3 regions of the Edaphobacter flagellatus genome follow, and region 2 is predicted to be linked to each of the others. Evidence: riboswitches for the same ligand, from Rfam matches in the RefSeq annotation. Region 2 holds a riboswitch; each other region holds the start of a gene.
What was found. A riboswitch is a leader RNA that binds a small molecule or an ion and turns the genes downstream of it on or off. The one in region 2 is predicted to bind cobalamin.
Positions count from the first base shown of each region.

Region 1 (7,089 bases), 1.7 Mb from region 2:
AGCATGACGCAGTATCAACTCATTGAGCTATCGAATCAGCAGGTCTTCAGCGATGCGCCGCATATGACTTTAACACCGCGGATTGAGTGCGCGGGCGAGCAGGTCTTTACCAGTCTCAGCGACAACGAGGCTTCTCTCACCAGGACGACAACAACCGATACGATTGCCTTTGAAGCGCGCGGACGCCTACTCACGGCTTCGCATCAGCCTATGCCTAACGGTGCCCGCTATCGTCTCGTGTATCACTTCACGGCCGCTGGGGTGGAGATCGCGGCGACAATTGAATCTTCGGCAGCTCACGCCTCCTCTGCACGGCTTATCGTTCCTGTAATTGCGAACTCTAACGAACCGGCGACCATCACAAGTAACGGGTCCGTTCAGATCAGACGTAAGATGGGAGACATCGTCGCCACAGTCGGCACGGGACAAAGTTTTCAGCCGCTCCCCAAAGAACGCACCTTCAATCTAGTACCGGGCTTCGAATGTGTTCCTCTTGAGATCGTCATGAAGCCGCAGGAGGAGGTTCGGCTCAGAGTCGAAGTACACCCACGGCAGACATCCTGATCAGGTGCGCTGCTTCATCTTCTCCATGCGAGAGTAGAGCTCCTGCAAGACTTCAACCCCCGCGGCGGCGGCGGCTCTGTCGGGTTGCTCATTGGTATCGTTCCAGCCTTCGTCTTCGCCGCCGGTTCCCGGCTGCACAACGATACCATCGCGTCGTGCAAGCACGTAGAGGCCCTTGTAGAACAGGCCGTAGCGGACGCCTTCCTGCGGAATGAGCCATGCAATCTGACCGCGAATGGGAACAACACTTTCATCCGACCAGAGCTGGCGGGCGCCGTATCCTGTGCAATTGAGGATGACGGGTTGAGGCAACAACGTCATCTCCTGCGGCGAATGGAATTCCTGCGTCTCGATCTTGCCGCCAGCGATCAGGAAGTCATTCATCAACTGACGCGCGTAGTCTGCCACATTGAAGGTAAGCGAAGAGCTACGGAACACATACTTGGTAGGGAAAGGATGCATGCCCTCCGGAATACGCTCCGATCGCGGCGTTATATCGTCGATACGTTCCATGTAATGCGCGAAGTCATGGACCTGCGGGGGCTCTTGCGCCGCACGCTCTTCGCGGGATTGATCGAACAGCGCATACCGATCTGTCCACTCAATCGGACTTCCCGGCATCCCAAGATAGCTCTGATACATGGAGAACGAGGTGCGCGCCATCGATTCCCATAGCGCAGGAAACCCGGAACCAGCAGCGGAGGTGAGAGCAATGCGCGAATCCGGCGTCCAGGAACCTGTGGCCCGCGACGAGCGCACAAACGGCGGGCGCTCCTTCGCATAGATCGTTACGCGAAACCCCGCTCGCTGTGCCGTAATCGCCGCTGTCAGGCCGAGCGCTCCACAGCCGATAACAGCGAGTTCTTTCTTTCCATTCGATGCATCCAGCGCTTTTCGCACGACGACATCGGCCGATCCCCATGAGAGCGACCAACCGCTTCCACCGTGCCCATAGTTGTGAATCACAACGCTGTCTCCCAGACGTTCAACATCAAGCCGCGGGCCGGCAGGGCGGAATGGCCGCAGACATACGGTGATACGGAAGATCCTGTCGACATGCGCGCGAATAGGAGCGATTGGCGCCAGAGCATCGTAGAACGGAAGCGCTGGCGTTCCAGCTATGGGCGCCTGCACTATCTTTTTGGTGCATCCGGCCAAACCCACTGCGCTGCATCCGGCAAAGGCAGCAGAATTCTGAAGGAAGGAACGACGATTCATCGCGCATCTCCTGAAGATGTGTCAAAGCGTTTAGAGATAGTCTGGAGAGCCAATGCTCATTTCAGTTATAGAGGAAAAATTCTTTGTAGATCAGAAAAAGCGACGCGTTGAACAAACAAGATAAAGCCCGGCAGCAAAACAACACTGCCAGGCCAATCTTTTGCTCATACTCCGCGACGTACGACTAAAAGTCTTCGTGGAAAGCCACCTCGCCAGCGACAGCCACCTGATACGCCGAGACTCGACGCTCAAAGAAATTCGTCAGCTCCTGCACATCCTGCAGCTCCATGAAGGCGAAGGGATTCTTCGATCCGAAGATCGGTGCCATGCCCAGACGTACAACGCGTGAGTCTGCAACATACTCCAGATACTGGCGCATCTCACGTACAGACAGGCCTGCTACGCCGCCGGAAAGAAGATCTTCTGCAAACTGCAGCTCGCAGTTTACCGCGTCTTTCATCATCTCTACGATCTGCTGTTCAAGCTCAGCGTCGAACAGCTCCGGCTCTTCTGCGCGAACAACATTAACCACCTCAAACGCAAATTCAAGATGGCAGCTTTCATCGCGGAAGACCCAATTTGTCCCCGCAGCCAGACCATTCAGCAGACCTCGCGAACGCAGGAAATAGACGTAAGCAAATGCGGCAAAAAAGAAGAGCCCTTCGATACACCCTGCGAAACAGACGAGATTCAGCAGAAACTGCTTCCTTTGCGCCGCCGTTTGCAGCTCATCCAGCTTCTGGATGGAGTCCATCCAACGCATGCAGAACTGAGCCTTCTTCGTAATCGACGGAATGTTCTCGACCGCAGCAAATGCTGCTGCGCGCTCATCCGGATCCGGAACATAGTTATCCAGAAGCGTGAGATAGAACTGGACGTGCACCGCCTCTTCAAAGAGCTGCCGCGACAGATAGAGTCGAGCCTCAGGAGAGTTGATGTGCTTGTACAGGTTGAGAACAAGGTTGTTCGAAACGATCGAGTCTCCCGTGGCGAAGAACGCGACCAATCGCTGAATCAGATGGATCTCTGCGGGCGTCAGGCGCGAACGCAGATCGACGAGATCGGTCGAGAAATCGACCTCTTCCACAGTCCATGTATTGCGAATCCCATCCTTGAACATTTCAAAGAAGATGGGATAACGCATCGGCCGCAGCGTAAGGGAAAGGCCAGGATCAAGGATGGCATTCGGTGCTTGTGTCGACATAATTTCTCTCCATTACTTACTGGCAGGCTTCGCATGCTTCGGGATTATCAAGCGAGCAGGAAACGCTCGCCGACGCATTCATTGCAGGCACCACAGTGCTCTGCGATGCGGCGGATACAGTTGTTTTTGCGATCCTGGTGGCGGGGCGGGAGCGCAGATAGTAGGTCGTCTTAATGCCACGCTTCCAGGCATACATGTACATCGAGCTGAGGCGGCCGATGTTGGGCGACTCGGCAAAGAGATTCAGCGACTGGCTCTGGTCGATGTAGGCTCCGCGGTCTGCTGCCATGTCGATCAAGGATCGCATCGGCATCTCCCATACCGTGCGATAGATGGATCGTACGTCTTCGGGAATCTCGCTGATGCCCTGAATCGAGCCTTCTGCAAGTTTGATACGCGTACGCATCGCCTCTGACCAAAGGCCGAGCTGCTTTAGCTCCAACACCAGATAGCGATTGATCTGCATGAACTCGCCAGACAGGGTCTCGCGCTTGAAGAGATTCGAAATCTGTGGCTCAATGCACTCATAGCAACCGACGATAGACGCAATCGTTGCTGTTGGAGCAATGGCAATCACCAACGAATTGCGCAAGCCATTTTTTCTGATGCGCTCGCGAAGCTGCTCCCACCGCTGACTGTTCTCAGGCTTAATGTTCCACAGATCAAATTGAAACTCACCTTTCGCTGCGCGCGACTCCTGAAACGCCGCATGTGGGCCGTGCTGTTCGGCGAGCTCGCAGGAGACGGTGAGCGCGTGAAAGTAAATCTCCTCCTGAATCTTCGCGGACAGAGCTCGTGCTTCCGGCGAATCGAAGACATAACGGAGCTGGAAGAAGACATCCTGCAGTCCCATCAGACCCAGGCCCACGGGTCTCCAGCGACTATTGGCTGAGGCTGCCTGAGGAACGGGATAGTAGTTGATGTCAATGACGCGATCCAGCATGGGCACTGCCTGCCGCACGGTAGCGGCCAGCTTCTCGAAATCAAAGGCGCCGTCGGTCACATGACGCGCGAGATTGATTGAGCCGAGGTTGCACACTGCTGTCTCCTCAGATGAGGTAACCTCCGTGATCTCCGTGCACAGATTGGAGAGATGCACCACATTCTGCGGCAGTCCTGTCTGGTTGCATTTGATGTTGCATGCATCCTTGAAGACCATCCATCCATTACCGGTCTCCGCCAGCGTACGCATCATACGCGCGTAGAGATCGCGCGCCTTGACCTGCCGCATATACTTCTGTTCGGCTTCAGCTGCCACATAAGCACGTTCGAACTCTTCACCATAGAGGTCCGGCAGATGCGGCACGACCTTCGGATCGAAGAGTGACCACATCCCATCCTCATCCACTCGCTTCATGAAAAGGTCAGGAATCCAGTTGGCAAGATTCAGGTTGTACGTTCTCCGCGCCTGATCGCCTGTATTGTCACGCATCTCCAGGAAGGATTCGATATCGGCATGCCAGGGCTCGAGATATACGCAGCATGCTCCTTTGCGTTTGCCTCCCTGATTCACCGCGGCAACAGAAGCATCCAACGTGCGCAACCACGGAACGATTCCATTCGAGAGGCCGTTGGTTGCGCGAATCAACGATCCTTCTGAGCGCACACGATGGAAGGCAAGGCCAATGCCACCAGAGAACTTCGACAACAAGGCAATCTGCTTGTAAGAGTCATAGATCGAATCCAGTGAATCCTTCGGTGAATCGATCAGATAGCATGACGACATCTGCGAGTGCTTCGTCCCGCTATTGAATAGTGTGGGCGAGCTCGGCAGATAATCATGCGAAGCTAACAGCCGGTAGAAATCCGCGGCCTCGCTGACGCGCACAGAAAGTCCCGCAGAGACGCGCATGAAGAAGTATTGCGGCGTCTCAATGACCTGCCGCGTTATAGGATGGCGCAACAGATAACGGTCGTACACCGTGCGAAGGCCGAAGTACTCGAAGCGATCGGAGAGATGCGTATCGATCGCGCTATTCAGCTTGCGCGCGTTGGCTGCAACAAATTCAGCCGCCTCCTTCGAAACCACTCCTTCGCGATGCCCAACTTCAATCGACTGAGAGAAGGAGTAGATGTTCTGTCCCGCGACTTCTTTTTCAATGGTCGCCAGCAATAAGCGAGCTGCCAGCCTTGAATACTCCGGCTCTTCGGCAATCAGCGCTGCCGCTGTCTGAATAGAGATCGCATCCAGCTCGCGCGTCGATGCTCCGTCGAACAGGCCACCAATGGTCTTGCTGGCTACGCGGATGGGATCGACGTGCGGCAGGCCGTGGCAGCAGCGCTGGACGGCGCGCACAATCTTGTTGACGTCTACCGGCTCAAGCGTGCCGTTGCGTTTGCGCACCTGCATCTGCGGCGCGGTATCGGCTAATGGAAAATTCGGATCGAGGTCAGTGAGGGTCGCCTGCGCCGTCGCCATGGGGAGCATCCTTTACTCCGAGCGGATACAGTGGAGGATGCCTGCAACAGACAGACCGCGACCACCGCACCTTCCCCTCGGAGGTGTGTGAATTTCGTGCCGTTCGGCACGGCCCTCATGGCAGGTCTTCGGACTCTGCAGGCTACCTACTTGCTCCGGCTTCCCAGTGATTCACCAGTGCCTATTGAGGAGCGTTCGTTCCTGCTTACCGCTGCGGGGCAGTCCCGGCATCTCACCGGATTCCCTTTTCAGCCTTGATCTCATAATCAAGGCACCATGAAGTTCACTCACTATAACAAGGGCCCATCGGCAGGTCAACGTCAATATATTGGGGTCATATTGCAGACTTTCCACAGACCTTGCGCGCCGCAAAATGAGACGTTTTTCACTTCAAAGGTCGTAGAATGCTCTCCAGCAACAAACGCAGTAACCCCATTGCGTTTCTACGGAGTGCAGCTCTTGAAGAGATTAAAGAAGACGCAAGCACCAACTGCAAAAACACCTGTCCACACCAAAGCTTCCATCAAGATGCACAACCTCGCAGCATTCCACGGCAATCTTCCTGTCGAAGAACGCCGCGCTGCCGGACGAGCTCTTCGCTCTAAACTTCCTCGCAAGTCGCAAGGCATATGGTCCCGTCCCGCCAGCCATCCAGGCGCCATCGAGATCATCATGGCCACCAATAAAGGACGTCTGCCCGATCTGGTTCCGCTGCGCCTTGCTCGCATGTGCGCTTCTCCTTCAGCCTTCTACCGCGGAGCAGCAGCGGTTATGGCGAGCGATCTGGGAGATGTTCCTGTTACAGGATTGCAGGTTGTCATCGATGGCGACTGCCATCTGAACAACTTTGGTCTCTTCGGTACACCACAGCGAGACATTGTCTTCGACTTGAACGACTTTGATGAAACCGTCATTGGCCCATGGGAGTGGGATCTTAAGCGTCTAACGGCGAGCGTCAATCTCGCGGCGCGCGCGAATAATTGCGGACGCACGACCCGCGACGAGGCCGTCCGTAGATGTGTCTCGGCTTACATTCTCAATATGAACCGGCTTGAGAACATGGGCGTCCTCAACTGCTGGTATCTGCATACCTATCCAACCAGCCGCGATTCCCTGGTGCGCGCTAACGCACAGGCAAGTGCTGTTATTCGCAGAGCAGCGTTGAAGGCCACGAAGCAAACCAACGCCACGCTGCTCGAAAAGGTTGCTGAAAAATTATCGAATGGAACCTGGCGATTTCGCGATATGCCCCCTGTGCAGACGCGCGTCGATAAGAAGACGCGTCAACAAGTGATTGATGCGCTTCATGCTTACGTTCCTACGCTGCATCGCGAGCGCCAATTCATGCTCGCCAAATATCATGTCGTCGATGTCGTACGCCGGGTTGTCGGAATCGGAAGTGTAGGCACGCGCGCTTATCTGGTTCTATTGTTTGGCAATGGAGAGAAGGACCCACTCTTTCTTCAGGTGAAGGAGGCCGTCGTTCCCTCACATGCTCCATACATTACGCAGCACCTAAGCGATGTCACGCAGCAGGGCAAGCGAGTCGTCACAGGCCAACGGGTACTGCAGGCATCATCCGATGTCATGCTGGGATGGACCAACATCGGCCCTATCGATTTTTACGTGCGACAAATGAGAGACCTGAAAGCCTCTGTCCCGGTCGAAGGACTCGGCCTCAATG
Region 1 covers NZ_CP073697.1:692,930-700,018, forward strand. Annotated here, with positions in the region: gene KFE13_RS02745 (hypothetical protein) at 1-564, shown strand, start outside; gene KFE13_RS02750 (FAD-dependent oxidoreductase) at 565-1,782, opposite strand; gene KFE13_RS02755 (ribonucleotide-diphosphate reductase subunit beta) at 1,967-2,986, opposite strand; gene KFE13_RS02760 (ribonucleoside-diphosphate reductase subunit alpha) at 3,003-5,405, opposite strand; cobalamin riboswitch at 5,508-5,699, opposite strand; gene KFE13_RS02765 (DUF2252 domain-containing protein) at 5,865-7,089, shown strand, end outside.
Region 1: it holds a riboswitch for cobalamin, as region 2 does, so the genes downstream of both, KFE13_RS02760 (ribonucleoside-diphosphate reductase subunit alpha) here and metE (5-methyltetrahydropteroyltriglutamate--homocysteine S-methyltransferase) in region 2, are expected to answer to the same signal.

Region 2 (7,089 bases):
CCGCATCCAGGTCCTGGACCCCGATCCGGCTTGTCCGGCGCGGTTTGTCGTCGATGCCTGCATCGAGGCCAGCTGGGACGATGCGCGCGAGGCCGCCAACCTGGCTCGCGGATGCGACGTGGTGACGCTGGAGATCGAGCAGATCTCGCTGGCAAGTATGGATGCGGCGCAGGCACTGGTTCCGGTGCGTCCCGGACGCGCGATGCTCGCCATCATTCAGAACCGCATTGCGCAAAAAGAATGGCTCCAAAAGAACGGCTTCCCACTCGGCGACTGGCGTCCCGTGCACTCGTTCGATGAGGTGCGCGATGCAATCCACGCCCTGGGCGGACGCGCGTTCTGCAAGAGCGCGACGGGCGGCTACGATGGACGCGGACAGGGTAAGGTCGGTTTCCACCCCGGTGCCGATCCTGAAGAAGAGGCTCGCGGTGCATGGACCGCTCTGGGCGAACGCGCCGGCGTTGTAGAGAAGGCCGTCGAGCTGGAGCGCGAGATTTCGGTGCTGGTGGCGCGGTCGCCTTCGGGCGAAGTGAAAGTGTACCCGGCTGCGTGGAACCATCATGAGAATCAGATTCTGGCGTGGAGTGTACTCCCGGCCCCACTCACCGACATCATGGCCGACGAAGCGCGGCAGCTCGCTGAAAACATCGCGCATGCCTTTGAGCTCGAAGGCATTCTTGCCGTCGAGATGTTTGTCACGACCCACGGAAAGCTTCTGGTCAACGAGTTGGCTCCGCGTCCGCACAACAGCTATCACGCGAGCGAGCGCGCCTGCGTCACGAGTCAGTTCGAGCAACTGGTACGCGCGGTGTGCGATCTCCCACTGGGCGACGTCTCCGTCGTGCAGCCGTGCGCAATCGCCAACCTGCTGGGCGACGTGTGGCTGAACGAAGACGGCTCCGCGAGAACTCCGCGCTTCGACCGCGTGCTCGCTGTACCGGGAGTGCGGCTGCATCTCTACGAGAAGCACCGCCCACGCAAAGGCCGGAAGATGGGACATCTTTCAGCAGTTGGCGCTACGGCGGATGAGGCTGTGGCTGCGGTACTGCAGGCACAGGAGCTGCTGTAAATTCCATCCATCTAAGAAACGCGAGAATATAACTCCTCACCCATTACGCGCTATTTTCCACAAGCCGTGGTATCTTCAACTTGAGCTGCACCGAATATCGTGCAGTGCGTTTTGAGGCCTTCTTATGAGCAGCTCCGAGCTTGAGTACGTGCTTTCGCTGCGGGATGCCAATATCGGCACCAGCCAGAAGCGGCTGCGCGCCGAGATCATCGACTTCATTCAGCGGCATGAGGACGCGGTGCTCGACCAGCTCCGCGCGCACGAGTCGGCCGTGATTCCAACGTCGTTTGGCGAGATTACGCTGAACCTCGCCGACCTGCACGAAGCACTCGCTTAGGAGAAACCGTTGCTGGCGCTTCTCGTCAGCTTCCTCATCGCCGTCTACCTGCTTGGCCCCAACCTGATCGCACGCTGGGCCGCGGACCTTGTCGTCTTTCGCAAGACGCGCGTGGAGTCGCACGCCGAAGAGGTGGCCCGCTCCATCATCGCTGCGGCCGTCCCTCTGGCGATGGCAGTGGCATGGGCGCGATGGACAGGTGCATTGTGGGCACGCGGCACGCAGGCCGATGTGGAGACGGTCTTCTCCGCACTGCAGAGCGACAACTTCTTTCAAACGCACCATGCGCAGTTCTTCACGAGCCTCTACGCCTTCTTCTGGATGAACTACGCGATCCTGTGGAGGCTGTATTTTCTGGTGCTGCTGGCGTGCGGCGTCCGCATCCTGATTGTGCTGAACTACAACCGTATCTGGCGGCGGCTGCACACGCGCTGGATGCGCACGCTGCTGGCCACCATTGTGCCGCGCATCTCGGAATGGGACGTGTTGTTCAGCGACATGTTGCTGCCCGAAGGCCGCTTCCGCATTATGGCCGATGTGCTGACGAAAACAGGCGGCCTGTACCAGGGCGCGATTCAAGATCGCATGCTTGCGAACGACGGCTCACTGGTAAGCATTACACTAGCAAGTCCGCGGCGGTTCGAGCGCGACGAGTTTCGCAAGGCCAAGGCCGCAGACCTCGAAACGGTGCCGGATGAGTTCTGGTTCAACATCCCCGGCAATCTCTTTATCGTGATGGCCTCGGACATCGCGAACCTGAACCTGCGCTACATACGCCGCAAGCCGCTCTCCTTTCAGCCATCGGAAGAAGAGCGTGAGGTATTGACGCGGCTGCTGGACCGGCTGAAGGAAGAAAAGTAGGCGCAACTCTTCTGAAATTTCTGCATGTAGAATCGTCATGTGCAGGTCAGGCTCTCGCAAGGAGCCTGTTAAACGGGAAGCCGGTGTGATTCCGGCGCTGTCCCGCAGCGGTGATGGGAACGAAATGTTGCATGGCGAGAAGCCAACGCACTGTTCTTGTAAGCAGGAATGGGAAGCGGCAGCGAAGTAGGCAGCCCAGAGTCCGAAGACCGGCCTGCCGCCACCACCGCGGAGGCCTTTGTGCCGACCGCGGGTGCGCTTGAGGCCGCCGCTCTCGTGGATTGGAACGGTTTGCCAATGCATCGTCTTGCCTGCGCCACTGGCGTACGCGAAGCATGCCTGCGCACAGGTGGTTCTTTCGTATTTCAGGAGAGAACCAAATGGTCGCAGGAAAGACTTCGCCCACATTCACGAAAAAACTCAGCACCGCCAACCTCGGTTTTCCGAGGATGGGCCGCGAACGCGAATTGAAGGCGGCGCTCGAAGGATTCTGGGCAGGTAAACGAACCGAACAGGAGCTGTTGGAGACAGCCGCATCGCTGCGTAAACGTCATTGGGAGCTGCAGCGAGCAACAGGAATCGACACGATCCCTTCGAACGACTTTTCGCTCTACGACCAGGTGCTGGACGCGCTCGTGCTCGTGGGCGCAACGCCGGAGCGGTTCGGCAGCGGCAAGGTGACGCTCGAACGCTACTTCGCAATGGCGCGCAACAGCCGCGAGCAGACGGCCATGGAGATGACGAAGTGGTTCGACACCAACTACCACTACCTTGTGCCGGAGTGGTCGGCGGGTATCAGCTTCGAGATCGATACGACGAAGCTGCTCGGCGAGCTGCGGCAGGCACGTGCGCTGAACCTTGAGACGCGGCCCGTGCTGATTGGCCCGATGACACTGCTGCTGCTGGGCAAGGGCGTGGACGGCTTCGACTCGATGAGCCTGTTGCCAAAGCTGACCGCAGCGTACATCAAGGTGCTGCAGGTGCTCGCGGACGAAGACGTGGACTGGGTGCAGATCGATGAGCCGATGCTGGTGACCGACCTGAGCGACAAGGTGCGCGACGCATATCGCACGGTGTATGCCGAGTTGACTAAGTCTCCCGTGCGCCTGATGCTGACGACCTACTTCGATACCATCGGCGACAATCTGCAGACTACCGTGACACTTGGAACGGCTGGTCTACACATCGATGTGGTTCGCGCACCACAACAACTGGCCGCAACGCTCGCTGCTCTTGGGCCGGATCAGGTGCTGAGCGTCGGCTGTGTCGAAGGCCGCAACATCTGGCTGACCGACTTTGCTATTGCGTCGTCGCAGATTGCGCAGGCTGTGGAGCAGTTGGGTGCTGAACGTGTTGTAGTTGCCCCGTCGTGCTCGCTGTTGCATGTGCCGCATGATCTTCATAGTGAGACGGCTCTATCGCCGCGCCTGCGCAGCTGGCTGCGGTTCGCAGAGGAGAAGCTTCAGGAAGTTGCCGCGCTGGCGAGTCACGATCAGCCGGCCCGTTCTGCGAACGCTGCCGCCATCACCGACCGCGCTGCCGCCGATACGACGACGAATCCCAGAGTACGTGCAGCACTCGCTGCTCTTGAGGAGAAGCACTTCAGACGTGCCTCTGCCTATGCGCAGCGCGCCGTGGCACAACGCGAGAAGCTCGGGCTCCCTCTATTGCCAACGACGACGATCGGCTCGTTTCCGCAGACGGCTGAGGTACGCAAGCACCGCGCTGCGTTTCGTCGCGGGCGCGAAGGTACTGCAGAGTACGACGCGTTTCTGGAGAAGGCCATCGCCGAGTGCGTGCGCGAGCAGGAGCGCATCGGGCTGGATGTTCTGGTTCACGGCGAGTTCGAGCGCAACGACATGGTGGAGTATTTCGCCGAATTTCTCGACGGCTTCGCCTTTACCGAGAACGGCTGGGTGCAGAGCTACGGCTCGCGCTGCGTGAAGCCTCCGGTGATCTACGGCGATGTGCAGCGCCCAGAGCCGATGACGCTGCGGTGGACACACTATGCCAGCTCGCTGACATCGCGCCCGATGAAGGGGATGCTGACCGGCCCCATCACGGTGCTGCAGTGGTCGTTTGTGCGCAATGACATTCCGCGCTCGCAGACGGCATGGCAGATTGCGCTGGCACTGCGCGACGAGGTCTCGGATCTGGAGACCGCGGGCATCGGCATCATTCAGGTGGACGAGCCTGCACTGCGCGAAGGTTTGCCGCTGCGCCACGCCGACTGGCAGGCGTACCTGGATTGGGCCGTGAAGGCCTTCCGCATCACAACTAGCGGCGTCGCCGATGCGACGCAGATTCACACGCACATGTGCTACTGCGAGTTCGAAGACGTTCTGCCGTCAATCGCTGCGCTGGATGCGGATGTGATCTCGATGGAGTCGGCGCGCTCGCGCATGGAGCTGCTCGACGCCTTCCGCGCACACGGCTATCCCAACGAGATCGGACCGGGCGTGTACGATATTCACTCTCCGCGCGTGCCGTCGGCCGAGGAGATGCGTGAACTGCTTGCGCTGGCACTCCATGTGTTAAAGCCCGAGCAGGTCTGGGTCAACCCCGACTGTGGGCTGAAGACGCGTGGCTGGCATGAGACGGTTGCTGCCTTGGAGAACATGTGCAAGGCCGCGAGTGAGGTGCGGGCGCAATTGCAGTCATAGCACTGGATGCCTGAAGCAGAAGAGGCATGAGAGTTGCAGATCTCATGCCTCTTTTTACGTCATCCAGTTAAGCCCTGCCGGCGAAATCGCGCGTCTCCGTGGAGACCTTTACCTTCTCGCCTTCTTTAATAAACAGTGGCACACGAATCTCGAGGCCGGTCTGGAGCGTGGCAACTTTGGTAACGCTGCCGCTCTGCGAAGCGCCGCTTAGGCCGGGCTCCGTCTCGGTGACTTCGAGATCGACGAAGATAGGAAGCTGCAGGCCAATCGGGTTGCCGTTGTACTTCGTCAGCTGTACCTCAAGGTTTTCGAGGAGGAAGTCGGTCGCATCACCCACCATGGCGTCGGTGAGCGCAAACGTCTCGAACGTCTCCTGGTCTAGAAAGTGGAAGCCATCACCATCGCTATAGAGAAAGGTTGCGGGCACTAGCTCGACGTCGGGTTCCTTGAATTTATCGCCTGCCTTGAAGCTTTTTTCAAAAACGGCGTTGGTGATCAGGTTGCGCATCTTCAGGCGCACCAGCGTCTGTCCGCCGCGCGCCGTGGGCGTGCTGACGTCCGACTCCATGCAATAGTAGGGAGCATTCTCATGCTCGAAGAGCATCTTGCGCTTAACGTTAATTGCTTCGATCAGTGCGGCCATATCTGCCTTTAAGTATAAGTGTGCGCGTGTAAGCTGCGCGCCTATAAGCTAACTGTCATGAAGATCGAGATATCGCAACAGGTCCGCGCCGAGGCAGTTGCCTCCATCCAACGCTACTTCGAGGAGAACCTCCCCGAGCCGATTGGCAACCTGCCCGCGGGAATGCTCTTTGACTACTTCGTCGAAGAGATCGGCCCGCTAATCTACAACCGCGCCATCGCCGATGCGCAGGCGCGGCTGGCGATGCGCGTATCCGATCTGAACGGCGAGCTGTTCGCCGATGAGTTTCAGTACTGGCCGCAGGTCGATGCGAAGCGCAAAACCAGAAGGCGCTAGCAGATGGTCATCACCTGCTTTGACAGATTAAAACTTGAGTAATGTGAGCTTCTCCTGCAATCGTCCGATGCTTGTTTCCGTGTAATCTTGTTGCTGCTGTAAGGGCTACTCCCAACCGATGCAACGACGGGCTCTCGTTTAAAAAATCGAGTTTATGCAGTAATGCCGCTTGATTTGCGAAATCGAGTTTATGCAGTAATGCCGCTTGATTTGCGAAAAGGAGAAAACACACATGTTTGACATGAAGAATCTCGCTCAGCTGAAGAAGCTGGACGAGAATGCTGTTGACGGGATGAAGACCTTCTGGGCGTTCGACAAGGCCGCCTTTCAACCCGGCACGATCGATGCATTGCACAAGCAGCTGATGGCGCTGGCCGTCGCGCTGACGACACAGTGCCCGTATTGCCTGGAGATCCATCGCAAAGCCGCCGTCGATGCAGGCGCAACCGAGGCCATGATCGCGGAGACGGCTGTCGTCGCTGCAGCCATGCGCGCCGGTGCCGCCATCACCCACGCAACCCATCTATTCAAGTAGCTGAAATTGGCTCACCCTTAGCCGTCATACGGCTAAGGGTGGGTGCTCGGCAGCGCATCGAGCTGACTTTGTGCCAATGGTCTTCATACTGCCCCGCCTAATTTTCGGTTGACCCTTGCCTGGCTGCGCGACGGATTGCCGTGATGAGCAGATAGAGCCCCAGGGCTCCGAAGACGATTCGGCCTAACCATAACGGTGCCGCACCGCCGTCATTCCCCACATCGTCGGTGAAGCGAAAGAACGGATGCGGAGTGCATGCAAGAGCGAGTGCAATAGCACCGAAGAACAGGCGCGGAGCAGCTTCGAGTCGGCTCGCCAGTTTGGCGTGTCCGCTGGCCTGTGCGATGTGAGGGAGTGCCAGCGAGAGTCCTGCCAGAAACAAGATGGCGTAGTCCATCACCGTCATGGCAACAGCATAGCGCAGGAGCATGGACCTTACCGATGCATCCCACAGATAGGACGGTTAACATAGAAGCATGCGGGAGATCGTTGCAGACGAAAAGCAGAAGATCGATATGGAGACGTGGGAGCGTCGCGCAATCTTCCAACTCTTCAATAGCTTCGCGGAGCCCTACCATGGTGTGTGTCTTCGCGTGGATTGCACTGCAACTTTCCGCTACGCGAAAGAGCATCGTCTCTCCGTCT
Region 2 covers NZ_CP073697.1:2,440,474-2,447,562, forward strand. Annotated here, with positions in the region: gene purK (5-(carboxyamino)imidazole ribonucleotide synthase) at 1-1,069, shown strand, start outside; gene KFE13_RS10165 (hypothetical protein) at 1,194-1,406, shown strand; gene KFE13_RS10170 (hypothetical protein) at 1,416-2,267, shown strand; cobalamin riboswitch at 2,294-2,499, shown strand; gene metE (5-methyltetrahydropteroyltriglutamate--homocysteine S-methyltransferase) at 2,648-4,930, shown strand; gene efp (elongation factor P) at 4,998-5,573, opposite strand; gene KFE13_RS10185 (DUF2164 domain-containing protein) at 5,631-5,909, shown strand; gene KFE13_RS10190 (carboxymuconolactone decarboxylase family protein) at 6,142-6,444, shown strand; gene KFE13_RS10195 (hypothetical protein) at 6,542-6,874, opposite strand; gene KFE13_RS10200 (CatA-like O-acetyltransferase) at 6,921-7,089, shown strand, end outside.

Region 3 (7,089 bases), 2.1 Mb from region 2:
TGAGGCAGTTGTAGTAGAAGTCGAGCGGAAGCAGCGTCGCCGATAGCTGGCCGGTAAGTTCGCGGGCCAGCGTTGTTTTGCCGGAGCCGGAACAGCCGGCGATGCCGATGATCAGAGGCCGCTGCGGAAAAGAAAGCTGTTCCGGTCGTTCGGTCACGCTGTGCTTAGGCCCCTCTCCGCTCGCCAAGCTGAGGGATCAGGGCGGTGAGCAGGCCGGTGAACTGTCCGGCGATGCGCTTGCCGATCTCCATTACTTCTTCGTGGTTGATGGGTTCGTCGAGAACTCCGGCAGCCATGTTGGTGACGATGGAGAGGCCAAGAACCTCGATGCCCATGTGGCGGGCAATGATGACTTCGTGCACGGTCGACATGCCGACGAGATCGGCTCCGAGGGTGCGGAAGGCGCGGATTTCCGCCGGAGTTTCGTAGCTGGGACCGAGAACGGCGATGTAGACGCCTTCGCTCAGTGTCCAGCCCTGTTTTGCGGCTTCGGCGATGGCGAGAGTGCGCAGCGCAGGCGAGTAAGCCGTTGTCATGTCGAAGAAGCGCTGTCCTGAGTTCGGCAGGAGTCCGAAGCGCGGCTCGTTGGGGCCGACTGCAGCGTTGGAACCGGTGAGGTTAATGTGGTCGGAAATAGCGACGATTGCACCCTGACCATAACGCGTATTGATGCCGCCCGCGGCATTGGTGACGATAAGCTGTTCTGCGCCGAGCAAGCCGAGAACACGCACCGGGAACGTGACCTCGTTGAGCAGGTAGCCTTCGTAGGCGTGGACGCGACCCTGCATAACGGCGACGGGGATGCCGCCGATATGGCCGAGGACGAGCTTGCCGGAGTGTCCGGCGACGGTCGATTGCGGGAAGTTGGGAATCTCGGAGTACGGGATCACGGTTGCATCCGCGACATTTGCGGCGAAGTCACCGAGTCCGGAGCCGAGAATGAGGGCCAGTCGGGGGCGAGTGGGAAAGCGCTGGCGGATGAATTCTGCTGCTGCTATTGCCTTCGAGAAGAGGTCGGTCATCGATTCGGGTCGAGTCCTGATTCGCAAGTACCCCCAGCCCCCCTGTTTCATTTGTGCAAAGTATTCGAAACAAGGTGGTTATTTGGACACCCCTTGAGAGTGTCCAGGCATCCAGCCAGGGTGGTGTGTTGTTTGTCTATTCATAGTTTAGCGAGTGAAGGGTATCAAATCGGCACATTGCAGCCTTATTTTTCGTTTGCGAAATGTGCAGGGATGGCGCGGGGATTTGTGCGGTGAGGGCGAGTTTTGCACAGGGTTGGGGGCTTGACGGATTTGCGGCAGGGAAAGGAATAGGGTGGTTGCTCGGCTCCGCTGCGCTCGGAGTGACACATTTTGCTTGAGAGGGATGGATCGTAGGCGCTTAGCTCTTGCCGCAGCCTGCGCGGTAGACGCGTGGCTTGCGCCATTCCTCGTCGGTGGCGAAGATGACGCAGCTTCGACCGGTTTCGGTATCGAGGCGCCAGGTGATGTTGCCCTGACGATAGAGTTGATAGCGTCCGCTGCCTGCGAAGACCATGCCGTTTGGAGGGTTGGGGCTGATGGTATCCGTGGCGGGGGCATTGGCTCCGGCGGCCTGTTGGGACTGGGTAACCTGTGAGTTTGCCTGGGGAGCAGCGGCTGTAGTCTGGGCTAACGAGTTGGCTTGCGCCGCAGTTGTGGTTTGTGCGGGCTGGACTGCTGCGGTGTTCTGTGCCGTGGACGCGTCCTGCTGGGCAGGATAGACGATGGTGTCGGCATCGGAGGATTGGGATGCCTGCTGCTGTGCTCTGCTTGCGGCTGTCTGACGCACTCCATTGGAGTAGACCTCGCCTGAGATGCCGCCGTGCTTGGCGTCGTAGGAGTTGTAACCCACGTAAACGAACAGCGCCAAAACCAACAGCAGCACGATGGTGATGACTCGTTTCGCCATGCTTCCTTTCTGCACAAGAAATGCAACAACTCAAATGTTAGATGCAGTGTACGGCATCATGATAACCTTCATCGCCGCAATGGTATAGCACGAAGATGGAATGCAAATACGGCACTCGAGAACGATGATCGCTCCGGAAGAGTGAAAAGGTGAAGAGGGATGTCTATCGGGCGTTACTATCTCGTTACCAGTAAGCCTATTTCGGGAGTATCATCGGAGACGTGCCGAAATATTCCATCGTCGTCCCTTTCCATAACGAAGAAGATAACGTCACAACGCTTTATGACCGCCTGAAGGCGGTGATGGAGCATGTGGGGGAGAGCTTCGAACTGGTGTTTGTGGACGATGGCTCGCGCGACCGTACTTACCGGTTGCTGGAGGAGATCGCGGCGGTGGATTCGCGTGTGCTGGTGGTGAAGCTGCGCCGGAACTTCGGGCAGACGTCGGCGCTGGCGGCAGGGTTCGATCATGCGCAGGGGGAGTACATCCTGGCGATGGACGGCGACCTGCAACATTCTCCGGATGAGATACCGAACTTCCTGGCGAAGCTGGAAGAGGGGTATGACGTGGTGAGTGGGTGGCGTTCGCAGCGTGGTGACAACTTCATCATGCGCAGGATCCCATCGCGCGCAGCAAACTGGCTGATGGCGACGTTGAGCGGAGTGAACATCCACGACTTCGGAACGACATTCAAAGCGTACCGGCGCGAGGTGATTCATAACATTCCGCTATATGGCGAGATGCACCGGTTCATTCCGGCGCTGGCGTCATGGTACGGGGCGAGCATCTGCGAGATTCCGATCTCGAACCCGAAGCGCGAATTCGGCAAGAGCCACTACGGTATTTCGCGTACGTTCCGTGTCTTCTTTGACCTGCTGACGATTCGGTTTCTGCTGAAGTATATGACGCGTCCTCTGCACTTCTTCGGCACGATTGGCGCGTTGAGCGTGCTGGCTGGCGCTGGAATGTCAGCATGGTTGCTGATCCTGAAGCTGCTGACGGGCCAGCATGTGATGGACCTGCATGGGCCTCTGTTCGTGGTTGCGGGGGTATTTATCCTGGCGGGCGTGCAGATGATCGGTATCGGGCTGCTGGGAGAACTGCAGGTACGGCACTTCCATACGGCATCGCACAGGGCTCCGTATGCGGTGGACAGGATACTGCGGTTGCGCTCGGAAGAGAGCCTGCTGCAGTAGAGCTTAAACCTCGCCGCATTCTCATCTTTTACAAAAATCTCCATCACAGCTTTACCTTGTCTCAGGTAAAGTGTTGAGCATCTTTAGGCAACGGTGAGCGCACGTTGCGAGCCGAGCCGTTTTTCTATACGAACAGGAGATGTGTCGATGGCAGCTCATTACGAATTGAAAGATGCGGCAAACGGTCAGTTCATGTTCAACCTGAAGGCCGCGAATGGCGAGGTGATTCTGACGAGCGAGACGTATAAGTCGAAGGAGTCGGCGCTGAACGGGATCGAGTCGGTGAAGAAGAACTCGCCGGAGGATGCGCAGTATGAGAGAAAGACTGCGAAGTCAGACGCACCGTACTTCGTGCTGAAAGCGAAGAACCATGAGGTGATCGGAAAGAGCGAGATGTATTCGTCGGCGTCGGCGATGGAGAAGGGAATCGAGTCGGTAAAGAAGAATGGACCGACTGCGACGACGCACGATATCACGAAGTGAGAGATGGTTGAGTACAGCCAGCCTTCCATTGTGGCTGGCTGATCGCTCGATGTATTCGGGCTGTGTGGCAGGTCTCGAAACGATGCTTCAAAACACGATCTTCACGAGACGAATGTAGCAAGCGGTGCATCCAAAGGTTCTATGCAAGCGATACAGATACAGCAGGTAGGCGGCCCTGAGGTGATGGTGCTGCGCGATCTTCCGACTCCTACGCCCGGGCCGGGAGAGGCTTTGATTCGCCTGGAGGCTTCGGGCGTGAACTTTATTGATGTGTACCTGCGGGAGGGGCGATATTCTGCTCCGCTGCCGTACACGCTGGGGCAGGAGGGCGCAGGCACGATTGTCGCGCTGGGAGAAAAGACGGACGGTAGTGGGGTGAAGGTGTGCGACCGCGTGGCGTGGTGCAGCGTGCCGGGAACATACGCGCAGATGGCCGTGGCTCCTGTAGCGCAGCTGATCCGGATTCCTGATCACGTGACATCGCAGCAGGCCGCGGCTGCAATGCTGCAGGGGATGACGGCGCACTATCTGTCGCACTCGACGTATGCGATACGGAAGGGTGATGAGGTACTGATTCATGCCGGCGCGGGCGGCGTGGGACTTCTGTTGATTCAGATGGCGAAGTCGCTGGGTGCGCGTGTATTCACAACCGTTTCGAATGACGAGAAGGCTGAGCTGGCGAAAGAAGCTGGTGCGGACGAAGTCATTCTGTATACGCGTGAGGATTTTGCGGAGGCGGTAAAACGGCAGTCGACGGGACTACATGCCGTGTATGACTCGGTGGGGAAGACGACATTTGAGAAGTCTCTGCAGGTGCTGCGGCGGAGAGGCATGATGGTGTTGTATGGCGGATCGAGCGGCGCAGTGCCGCCATTTGATTTGATACGTCTATCTGCAATGGGATCGTTGTATGTGACACGTCCGAAGTTGCAGGACTACACGGCGACTCGGGAAGAGTTGGTGGCTCGTGCGGAGGCTGTGCTAGGAGATATTGCCAGCGGGAAGCTGAAGCTGCGGATCGAGCACGTGTATCAGCTGGCGGATGCGGCGAATGCGCATCGCGATCTTGAGGCGCGACGGACGACGGGTAAGATCCTGCTGATTCCGTGAAGGCTGTTGGGAGTGATGATGAAGGCGAATACGATAACGAATGTTCTTCTGGCGGCGATTACTCTTCTGCTGTTTGCGTTGGTGCTGGAACGCAGGCCGGAGCCGGTGATGGCGCAGACGCCGGATGTGGATTATTACGTTGAGCCAGGAACATTCATGGTGCGCGCTCCGGACGACAGCCAGAATATTCAGATCTATGCGAAGGTTATGGTCGATCTGCACAACGGAAGGATATGGGCATTTCCAACGTTGTCTCCGCTGCCGTATCCCTCAGACCTGATCAACAACAAGCCACAGACATCGCGTCCTTTTCTGCTGGGGAGGTTTGCGCTGGAAGACACGAAGAAGTATGTCGGCGATTTGAAGTAGCGCGTCCCTGCTTTGACTTCGGCGTGGGCGATGCCGCACACTTAAGGCACACGCAAAAGTCCTGCGACGAGTGAAGTTTTGCTGGTTGCCCCTGTCCACCTTGTTCCGCTACGGAATGTTCGGGAAGCGCGGTGAAAAGCCGCCACTGCCCCGCAACTGTGATCGCGCACACTCTGCGTGTTGATAGAGTGTGATGTCATCAGGCTCTTTGCCACTGACGTGTGAGTCGGGAAGGTAAGCAGCCGGTTGGTCGCTTTGGATGCGACCGCGATGGATGGCATGAAATCGCGAGAGTCAGGAGACCGGTTCCGATCTGCGCACAATCAGCCACATTCCCGAGGGGGGAATGGAGGAGTTTGTTTCATGCCTTCATGGTTTGGCCGTGCCTCGGCCTCGTTTGTCTTTTGTGCTCTCGTTGCTGCTGTATCTCTTCCGTTGTCCGCGTATGCCGTTGTTGTGCGCGGTACAGTGACCGATCCGCTTGGCGCTGCCGTTCCCGGCGCGAGTGTAAAGCTGATGCAGGGGAAGACGGTCGCTGGTTTCGCGACCGCTGGGCCGGATGGCTCGTATGAGATTCGCAGCACGGCTATGGGACGGTTTCTTCTGCTGACCTCTGCCCCTACATTTACGCCAGGTATCGGACAGGACTTCTACGGTGGTCGAACGGATGTGCTGACGAAGAACGTAACGCTCGAAGTGGGGTCGGTAAAGGCTGAGGTGACGGTGACCGCAACCGGACTTTCGACGCCGGTGCAGCAGGTGAGTTCTGCGATCAACCTAGTGCCGTTCAGCGCGCTGCAGGAGCGAGTCGGTGTGGTGGATGATCTGCGACAGTCTCCGGGAACTGCGGCGGTTCAGACGGGGCAGTATGGCGGTGCGGTTTCACTGTTCGTGCGTGGGGGAAACTCGGATGCGAACAAGGTCCTGATCGATGGAGTGACATCGGAAAACGTAGGCGGCGTTTTTGATTACGGTATTGTGTCGTCGACAGCGCTCGATGGATTTGAGATGTATCGCGGGCCAAACAGTGTGCTGTATGGGTCAGACGCAGGCGCGGGTGTGATGAGCTTTACGACGCCACGCGGAGGAATACCCCGACCTGTTTTGAACTACTCGGGCGATGCGGGCAACTTTCATACGTATCGCAACGAGGTGACTGTGGGGGGAACGCGCAACCGGCTGGATTATTATGGTGCGTTCTCGCGGTTCGATTCATCCAATGCGCTGCCGCTGGATCGCTTTCACGCGGCGACAAGTGCGGCAAATGTGGGTTATAACCTGACGGCGAATACATTGCTGCGCTTCACGATTCGCAATGGTGTCTCGGCAACGGGCGTGCCGGGTGCTCATGACTTTTATGGTGTGTCGGCCAATGCGAAACAAGGCGATCAAAATCTGTACTCAGGTGCTACGGTCGAGAATCGCCACAATCGCTGGCATAACCTGATGCGTTACGGTATTGCGCGCAAGCGGGAACAGTACGCGATATTTACAGCTCCAGGCACATTGCTGATGGTGCCTTCGTTCTACGGCCCTTATCCGGATTACTACGGCAATACGGTGACGATTCGTGGTGCGAATGGATACTCCGCGACAGGCCGCGCTTCGTTTCTTGCCGGCACAACGTTTCCTACAGGCTTCGATCAGTCTTCGTTACGTGATGAGCTCTATTATCAGAGCGACTATACGTTCACGCCGCATCTGATCGGGCTTTTTGGTTTTCGCTACGAAAATGAGCGTGGTTCATTCAACAATCCAGCGAACTTCCAGTTCGAGAAAATCAAGCGCACGAACTATCAATACACGCTTCAGTTCCAGGGCGATTTTAAGAGCCGCCTCTTCTACTCGTTTGGCGGGGCGATCGTGCGCAATAACCTATATGGCACGGCGGGTACGCCACGTTTTGGATTAGCGTGGGTGCCTGTGCGTCCGGGCAACGGATTTCTGCGTGGAACGAAGCTGCGCGCCAATGCGGCAACGGGTGTGCAGGAGCCTTCAC
Region 3 covers NZ_CP073697.1:334,165-341,253, reverse strand. Annotated here, with positions in the region: gene udk (uridine kinase) at 1-157, opposite strand, end outside; gene KFE13_RS01440 (purine-nucleoside phosphorylase) at 165-1,022, opposite strand; gene KFE13_RS01435 (MSCRAMM family adhesin SdrC) at 1,384-1,932, opposite strand; gene KFE13_RS01430 (glycosyltransferase family 2 protein) at 2,154-3,128, shown strand; gene KFE13_RS01425 (YegP family protein) at 3,276-3,611, shown strand; gene KFE13_RS01420 (quinone oxidoreductase family protein) at 3,753-4,721, shown strand; gene KFE13_RS01415 (hypothetical protein) at 4,737-5,090, shown strand; cobalamin riboswitch at 5,187-5,415, shown strand; gene KFE13_RS01410 (TonB-dependent receptor) at 5,454-7,089, shown strand, end outside.
Region 3: it holds a riboswitch for cobalamin, as region 2 does, so the genes downstream of both, KFE13_RS01410 (TonB-dependent receptor) here and metE (5-methyltetrahydropteroyltriglutamate--homocysteine S-methyltransferase) in region 2, are expected to answer to the same signal.